Regions from separate parts of the Roseobacter cerffii genome, predicted to be linked through region 1. Evidence: riboswitches for the same ligand, from Rfam matches in the RefSeq annotation. Region 1 holds a riboswitch; the other holds the start of a gene.
The links. Region 1 has a riboswitch for thiamine pyrophosphate ahead of thiM (hydroxyethylthiazole kinase). Riboswitches for the same ligand answer to the same signal wherever they lie in the genome.
Positions count from the first base shown of each region.

Region 2: it holds a riboswitch for thiamine pyrophosphate, as region 1 does, so the genes downstream of both, ACVC7O_RS20100 (thiamine ABC transporter substrate-binding protein) here and thiM (hydroxyethylthiazole kinase) in region 1, are expected to answer to the same signal.

Region 1 covers NZ_CM135757.1:948,482-952,894, reverse strand. Annotated here, with positions in the region: gene thiD (bifunctional hydroxymethylpyrimidine kinase/phosphomethylpyrimidine kinase) at 1-743, opposite strand, end outside; gene thiE (thiamine phosphate synthase) at 740-1,378, opposite strand; gene thiM (hydroxyethylthiazole kinase) at 1,369-2,154, opposite strand; TPP riboswitch at 2,196-2,284, opposite strand; gene ACVC7O_RS04690 (hypothetical protein) at 2,396-3,562, opposite strand; gene ACVC7O_RS04685 (hypothetical protein) at 3,562-4,413, opposite strand, start outside.
Region 2 covers NZ_CM135757.1:4,120,779-4,125,191, forward strand. Annotated here, with positions in the region: gene ACVC7O_RS20085 (DM13 domain-containing protein) at 1-385, opposite strand, end outside; gene ACVC7O_RS20090 (TetR/AcrR family transcriptional regulator) at 522-1,115, shown strand; gene aroC (chorismate synthase) at 1,112-2,212, opposite strand; TPP riboswitch at 2,304-2,405, shown strand; gene ACVC7O_RS20100 (thiamine ABC transporter substrate-binding protein) at 2,440-3,420, shown strand; gene ACVC7O_RS20105 (thiamine/thiamine pyrophosphate ABC transporter permease ThiP) at 3,396-4,413, shown strand, end outside.

The sequences.
Region 1 (4,413 bases):
TCCTCGGCCCGCGCAATCGCCGCGCTGATGTAGGCTTTGGCGGCAGAGACAGCCTCGCGGTCTGGCACACCCTGCGCCAGCTGCGCCGCAACCGCCGAGGAGAGCGTGCAACCCGTGCCGTGGGTGTTTTTCGTGGCAATCCGAGTGCCTTCGAGCCAATGCAAAGCGTCACCAGAGACGAAGACATCCGGGCTGTCCGGGTCGTCAAGATGCCCGCCCTTGATCAGCACCGAACGGGCTCCCAGCCTGGCTAGCGCGCGCGCCTGATCCTCCATCTGTTGGCGATTGGTCGCGACGGGTTGATCAAGCAGGCGGGCCGCTTCGGGCAGGTTTGGCGTAACCACGGCAGCCAGGGGCAATAGCCGGTCTCGGACAATGGCGATCGCATCATCCGCCAGCAGCGGCGCGCCACCCTTCGCAATCATCACCGGGTCGAGAACGATTGGTGTTTTGTCTACTCCCTCCAGAACTGCAGCGACCGCACACGCGATCTCGTCGTTCGCGATCATGCCGATTTTGACGGCATCCACCCGCACATCGTCGAAGACGGCTGCGATCTGGGCTGCCACAATATCCGGCGGGACGAGGTGCACCGCGCTGACACCTTGGGTGTTCTGCACCGTCACCGCGGTGAGGGCCGCCATCGCGTAGGCACCATTGGCAGAGATGGCCTTGATGTCGGCCTGGATGCCAGCGCCGCCCGACGGGTCAGAACCGGCAATGGACAAGACATTTCTGATCATGTGCTCTCCTGAAGTTGGACATGGATACGGTGCGCGGCGGCGCGGGGGTCCGGCTGGCCGCAGATGGCGGACACCACCGCGATGCCGTCCGCACCCGCCGCGAGGACCTGTGCCGCATGCTGCGCCTTGAGCCCGCCAATCGCGACCGTCGGCAGCGATGACAGCGCGCAAAGCTCTTGCAGACCGGAAAAGCCAATGACCGGCTTATGATCCGCCTTCGTCGCGGTCGCAAAGACCGTTCCGATCCCGAGGTAGTCGACGGCGCCCGGATCGGCGGCGCGCACGTCTTGCGCGCTTTCACACGACAAACCGATGATCTTGTCCGGCCCAAGCCGTGCCCGTGCCTTGGCGGGCGAGATATCTTCCTGCCCCAGGTGAACGCCGTCCGCATCTGCGGCGATGGCAGCGTCGAGATCGTCATTCACGACCAGCGGGATACCTGTGCCCGCGAGAACCTCCTTGAGCGCCTTGGCCAACTCAATCCGATGGGCCGACGAAGCTGTCTTGTCGCGCAGTTGAACGAAGCTGACGCCGCCCTCTACGGCGGCAGTCACCGTCTCAGCCAGGCCGGTGCGGGCGCAGAGCTCCGGGTCGGTCACGAGATAGAGGCGCAGGGTCTGCGGGTCTATTGCCATACCACCCGCCCCGCATCGAGATCACCGGGTTGCAGGCTGTGCAACTGATCAAGAAAGGCCACGGAAAAGCTGCCGGGGCCTGCGCTCTCCCTGGCGGCGCGCGCGCCCGCCTCGGAGAAGAGGGTGCAGGCCGCGATGCTCGCCTCAAGCGGGTCTGCAAGCGCGGCGAAGGCGCCCACCAATGCGGTGAGCGCACAGCCCAGAGCCGTGACCTTCGGCATCACCGCATCACCGCCCGAGATCTCGGCGTGACGCGTGCCATCCGTTACGAAGTCCACCACACCGGTCACGGCGACGACGCAACGCTGGGCTTGAGCAAGCCGGATCGCGCCGTCTTTCGCCGCGGCAACACTGTCGCCGCTGTCAGCCCCCTTGCCTGCCGCCTTCTCGCCCGCCAGCGCAAGAATTTCGGACGCGTTGCCGCGCAGGATTGTCGGGTGCTGCGCCAACTGCTGCCGTGTCACGTCCGCCCGGTAGGGTGTCACGAAATGCGCAACTGGGTCCAACACCCAAGGCACCTGTGCCGCGCGTGCAGCGGCGGCTGCCTGTCGCATGCCGTCCACCCAAGAGGGCGAGAGCGTACCGATGTTGATGGTCAGCGCGCCAGCCAACGGCACGAAATCTTCCACCTCCTCAGTGGCGTGCAGCATCGCGGGGGAGGCCCCCGCCGCCAGCACTACGTTGGCGGCGACGTTCATCGCCACGTAGTTGGTGATGCAATGCACGAGCGGCGCCTCAGCGCGCAGTTTTTCAAGCAATCTGTTCGGATCGGTCATATCGTCCTCGTCAAGGGCGAGGACAAACAAGGCAGTGCACGGGGCTTCAGACCTTGCCTCCCTCCGCCAGCATTATCTGGTTCAGGTTCGAAGGGTACATCTCAGCCTTGCGGCGCCCCTGGCTGTGCCTAGGCTGATCTGCGCACGTGCGATTGTCAAACAGGTTGTTGGGCTGCTGGCATGCTGCTGCAGCCGTTATCGCTCCAGCGCACCATCACGCTGCGATCATCAACCGGGCGAGTTAAGGCGCACCACGAACGGAGCGGAAGAAGATATCCAGCGTGCGCGTGGGCGATGTCGGATGGAACGTGTCGTAAAACGCCTGGTCAATGATCGAGGGGTGAGAGACGATTTTTTGAGACAGGATTTCGAAGAACCGTGCCACCCGCAGCGCCCGCTCAGGGTCACTGTCGTAATCCAACCGCCCGAAGATGGCATAGCGGTCGGCGGTGAATGTACGATCACCGTTCGTAAATGTGCAGCCGGGGATGTTCGAGACATTTTGCAGGATGATCTCCCGATCCCCGATGTAATGCACGATTTCGCCGCGACAGAAGGCTTCTGCAGCCGCCTGGTGCGTGCCAAAGAGCAGGACGGAGCCCTCGCGGCGGACATTGCGCGTGCTCTCGTACTCCTCCAGCAGCGCTTCCTGGCTGTCTTCCAGCCGACAATCCCCTTCGCCTCGCAGGAATGCGATCAGGGCTTCGCGATACTGTGGCATCTCGTTGGCCGTCAAAAACGCCTGCACGCCGGAACGCACGGACGTGGTGTGCCCGACCAGCCCAAAGTGGAAGCGGACAGTATCTGCGGAATTGCCGAGAAAGCGCGGGCAGTTCCCCTGATCCACAGCGCCAATCTGTCGCGCAAAGTTCAGCTGGCTGACATATGACACACCGGTCAGATACACTGGCGGCGAGATGATCAACCCATCCCTGCGGGCATTGGTGATGGTGGCCGGGTCACACAGGATATCGACCTGCGGTTCAAACGGCTGACTGCGGTCCTCGGGCCGCTGCAACAGCGAAAAGCGGCTCTCGGGCTGATCTTCTGCCATTTCGGCCATCAGGCGATCAATGTCGACGACCTTGACCCCATCGGCTTTCAGCGATCCCGCACCAAACTGGTCGAGCATCATCTCGGTCAGCACGGAATCGCAGATGCGCACCATGTATCCCGTGTACCGCTGCTTGGCGAGCGGGCCGGGCGTAACCGCCGTCAGCACATCGACCATCGTGTCCGAGCGATAGGCAAACGGGCGCGCGGAAGAGCGGACGCCGATGCGCAGCTGCGGCGCAGTGTCAGAGCTCTGGCTGCTGTCCGCCTTGGTTTGTTGGGCCTGCACAGGCGCCATCATCAGCGCCGCGAGTACCGGTCCCAAGAACCAACGTGTCAACGTACCGAGACCCATCAGGCCACATCCTTCGGCGATGGTGCGTCAACCGCCTCGCCAGCTTTCCGGCGACGGCTCATCAACGCGCGGAACTGCACCGATGCTGCCGGCAAGGCGCCGAGGTCCTCGGCCTCTTCTACTTCGATGGGCTCTTCCGTCAGCTCAATGAACCACGCAAAGAGCAACAGGAACATCATCGGCAGAACCGACATGATCATCCAATCGCGCGCCTTCCCAGTGATCCAGGGGTATCCGTCAAACGGCGCGCGATCCGGGAAATTGTAGCTCACGAAGATATTGGCAGCGATAATCAGCCCTACGATGATGGCGCAGGGGAGCGCCAGAAGCGTGACGGTCCGGAGGCGGCTGAAGTCATCATGCTTGTCCATGATCACCAGAATACCAAACCCGACCGACAGCCCGGTGAGCGGCATCATCGCGAAATAGACGATGTTGTCATTGACCTGCTGGATCACCTGCGATTGCGTCACCTCGAAACCGGTATCGAAGGCCAGTTCCAGAAGCTGGCCCGCGATGGCAAAGAAAAAGGCGAAAATCGCAGGCACAACGCAGAGGCCCAAAAGCCGGACGAAGGGGATGCGGTGCATCGACCAGCCCGGCTTCCAGCTCTCCTGCTCCAGCCGCACATCCCGGCCAAAGATCACGGCGCCCGCCGCGGCAAAAGTCACAAGCGCCATCTGCAGCGTGTCCCAGATCGACTGGGCCACAAGATCGGGCCGGATTTCATAGATGAAGTCGCGTTGCCCCTGCGCGATCAGCTGGCCACAGGTCTGAGACAAGGCACCGTCGAGACACTGCTCCAGCGTGACCGATTGATCGCCCAACGCGCCGCGACCGGCCTGCGAGGC
Region 2 (4,413 bases), 1.1 Mb from region 1:
AGCCCAGTTTGGCGACACCCAAAGGCACGGAGAATTTCAGGCACCAGATATAGATTTCGTTGAAATCATCGACATTGATCGAGGCTGGTACCGTGTAGACCTGCTTGCCGTTGAGCATTTTCAACTCACCCAGATCGCCAGCGGGCACGTAGGCGCCATCCTTGCCGAACGCCACGCGGGGGTCAGGTGCGCCGTCGAGCGAGAAGTCGTCTTCGAGTGTGACGGTAGCGGTGCCGTCGGCGTGTTTCACGATTGTAACGCCGCCGGTGGTGATGTGGTCACTCTTGCCGATGAAGGTGCCGCGGGTGTCGTTGCCGGCCAGGGCGCCGACGCTGGCGAGCGTGGTCAGGGCGATGACGAGGAGGGCGGAGAAGAAGTGTTTCATGAGTTCGGCTTTCCTTGCTGTCTTGGGGACGTAGGCCAAACCTACAATTAGGAACCAAACGGTACAATACACGTCTGCGTGAATTGTGTAACAAGCGGTTCCGAACTATATTAGCCATCGGAAACAGGAGACCGCCATGGCCCGCCCAAGAGAGTTCGACACCGATGACGCCATCCGAAACGCCATGGGCGTATTCTGGGAAAAGGGGTATCAGGAGGCCTCACTACCGGACCTTCTGGAGGGCATGGGGTTGACCCGGGGCAGCCTTTACAAGGCATTCAAGGACAAGAAGACGCTCTTTCTACTGGTGCTGGAGCATTACGAGGATGCGGCCGTGGGGGCCGCGCAGGCGCGGCTGTCCGACCAGGAGATCAAGGATGGGCGTGACCGTATCTTGGGCCTGTTCGAGGCATCGGCCAAGGCGGCCACAGACGGCGATCATCGCGGGTGCCTGCTCTGTACGGCGGCGGCGGGGTTCGAGATGTCAGACCCCGAGATCGCCGCCGCCGTGCAGCAGGGGCTCGAGGGCATTCGCACGGGCTTGGAAACCGCACTCCGCGCCTCTCCGGTGCATCATAAGCTAGATGCGCCCGCCATCCGCGCTTTGGCAAATGTGCTGTTGACCCAATACATCGGCCTGCGCGTTCTAGCCCGGTCGCAGCTGCCCCTCGGGGCGGTCGAGCACAGCGTCGATGGCGTCGCGCATCTGCTGGAATCGCATGCGCTCTAGCCGATGTGCCCTTGGTTCTGGCCGACCTGACCGCGATGCAAGAGAAGGTGATCGAGCAGTACGCAAGCCATCATCGCCTCTCCCACAGGGACCGCACGGATGCCCACGCAAGGGTCATGACGGCCCTTGGTGATGATCTCCGTCTCTTCGCCACTTTTGGTAATCGTGCGCCGGGTGGTCAGGATGCTCGACGTCGGTTTGACCGCAAAGCGTACCACGATGTCCTGCCCGGTGCTGATCCCTCCGAGGATACCGCCCGCATGGTTCGAGGAGTAAACCGGTCCTTCCGACCCCATGGTGATCTCATCGGCATTGAGCTCTCCGGTCAGCATCGCCGCTGACATGCCCTCGCCGATCTCCACACCTTTCACCGCGTTGATGCTCATCATGGCCGCTGCGAGGTCCGTGTCGAGCTTACCGTAGACCGGCGCGCCCAGGCCTGCAGGCACGCCGCGCGCCACCACTTCGATCACCGCACCGACGGAGCTGCCCGATTTGCGCAGGCTGTCGAGATAGGCCGCCCAGTCCTCCGCCGCTTGCGCGTCCGGCACCCAGAAGGGGTTGCGGGCGATCTCGTCCCAATCGAACCGGTCGCGGTCGATCTTGTGCGGCCCCATCTGAACCATGTAGCCGGTGATCTCCACCCCCGCCACAAGCGCGCCGATGGCAGCGCGCGCGAGCCCGCCAGCGGCCACACGCGCCGCGGTTTCTCGCGCGCTTGACCGACCACCGCCGCGATAATCACGCACCCCATATTTCTGGAAATAGGTGATATCCGCGTGGCCCGGCCGGAACTTGTCCTTGATATCGCCGTAGTCCTTCGAGCGCTGGTCGGTGTTCTCGATCATCAGCTGCACCGGGGTGCCTGTCGTCACCCCTTCGAAAGTACCGGAGAGGATCTTCACCTCATCCGCTTCCCGCCGCTGGGTGGTGTATTTGTTCTGACCCGGCTTGCGCTTGTCCATCCATTGCCGAAGCATCGCCTCATTGATCGCAACGCCCGGCGGGCAGCCGTCGACCGTCGCGCCCAGGGCAGGCCCGTGGCTTTCGCCCCAGGTGGTCACACGGAAGAGATGGCCAAAACTATTGATCGACATCGTTTGCTCCTTTGACCCGCGTGCTTAGCGGTGCGCGCGGATCGCCTCAAGAGCTTATCGCTTGCCAATCCCGCAGGCCCGCTTTACCTCTGGTCGCACCTCGGGGGGCCAATCCGGCTGAGATGCGCGAGCGCGCGGACCCGTAGAACCTGAACCGGTTAAGACCGGCGGAGGGAAGGTGAGCTGATCATCCTTTCATCCGTTCGTCGCATTTGAAAGGATTGATCATGCGGAGAACTCTTCTTGCAACCACGCTGCTGCTGGCCTCTCAGGCAGGCGCCGAAACGCCGGTGCTGACTGTCTACGCGGGCGACTACTTCACCTCGGAATGGGGTCCAGGCCCAAAGATCGAGGCGGGCTTTGAGGCGACCTGCGATTGCGATCTGCAATTCTCCACGGGCGATCTGCTGCCGCGGCTGCTGCTGGAAGGGGAGCGGACAAAGGCGGATGTGGTGATCGGCCTGACCTCCGATGTGACGGCCAAGGCCCGCGCCACCGGCCTCTTTGCACCGCACGGGCAGGACAATTCCGCCCTGACGCTACCGATTGACTGGACCGATGACATCTTCCTGCCGTTCAACTACGGCCACACCGCCTTCATCTACAATGAGACCACGATGGACGCGCCGCCTGCGAGCTTTGACGCGCTCCTGGAGATGGACGACGGTGTAAAACTCGTCATCCAGGATCCACGCACTTCGATTTCCGGGCTGGCGCTGGTGCTCTGGGTCGAGGCGGTCTATGGCGAGAAGTCGTCCGAGGTCTGGCAAAAGCTCGCCCCGAAAATCCTGACCGTGACCAAGGACTGGTCGGCCAGCTATGGCATGTTCACCGATGGTGAGGTCGACATGGTGCTCAGCTACACCACCTCGCCTGCCTATCATATGTTTGCCGAAGAGGATTTCACCAAGAAGGCGGCGATCTTCCCGGAAGGACACTATTTCATGGTCGAAACCGTGGGCAAGGTTGCCGGGACCGATCAGCCTGAACTGGCCGATGCCTTCATGGCCTATGTTCTGAGCGCGGACTTCCAGCAGATGATCCCGACCGCCAACTGGTCCCTGCCCTCGGCGCTGCCGGAGGATCAGTGGCCCGAGGGCTGGGCGCAACTACCGCTGCCGGAAAAGGTTCTGTTCTACTCCGAGGATGAAGCAGAAGCCCGCAAGGATCAGGCCATCGAGACATGGCGCAGCGCGCTCAGCCAATAATCGGCACTGCAGGACTCGCAGCAGGCGGCTTTGTCGTTGCGGCGGTGCTGCTGTCGTTCGTTGGCCTTGGCCTGCGGGCCGAAGTGGGGCGCGGCATTGGCCCCGCCGAATGGGCGGCCATCCGGTTCACGTTGGTGCAGGCCGCCCTGTCGGCGCTCTTGTCGGTGGCCTTCGCAATCCCACTGGCGCGGGCGCTGGCGCGGCGGCGGTTCCCCGGGCGTGGCGTTCTGATCACGCTCCTGGGCGCGCCTTTCATCCTGCCGGTCATTGTGGCCGTGCTCGGGTTGTTGACCGTTTTTGGTCGGACCGGCTGGCTCAACACCGGGCTTGACGCGGTCGGTCTGCCGACACTGTCGATCTACGGTCTACATGGGGTTGTTCTGGCGCATGTCTTCTTCAACCTACCGCTCGCCACGCGGCTCCTGCTGCAAGGCTGGCAAAGCATCCCTGCAGAGCGTTTCCGCCTCGCCGCACAGCTGGACCTGCCGCCACGCATGGTCTTCCGCACGCTGGAGTGGCCGCTTCTGAAACAGCTGGCGCCCGGGGCGGCGGCGCTTGTCTTTGTGATTTGCCTGACCAGTTTCGCCGTTGCTCTGACCCTCGGCGGAGGGCCTCGGGCCACCACTATCGAGTTGGCCATCTATCAAGCCTTCCGCTTTGATTTCGACCTTGCGCGCGCCTCCCTGCTGTCGGTCATCCAGCTCGGCCTGGCGGGCGGAGCGGCGCTGATCGCGCTTTGGGTCATCCCCAACCTCCCGCTGAACGGGGGCCTCGACCGGGCCCTGCGCCGCTGGGATGCGCGCAGCGGGGCGCAGGCGTGGCTGGATGCTTTCGTGATCGCACTGGGAAGCGGATTTCTGCTGCTCCCGCTCTTCGCCATCCTGCTCGCCGGGCTGCAAGGCCTGCCGTTGATGCCCGCCGGGGTCTGGATCACTGCGGGCAATTCACTCTGGGTGGCGTTGCTCAGCATTGTTGTGCTGCTCTTGATCGCCG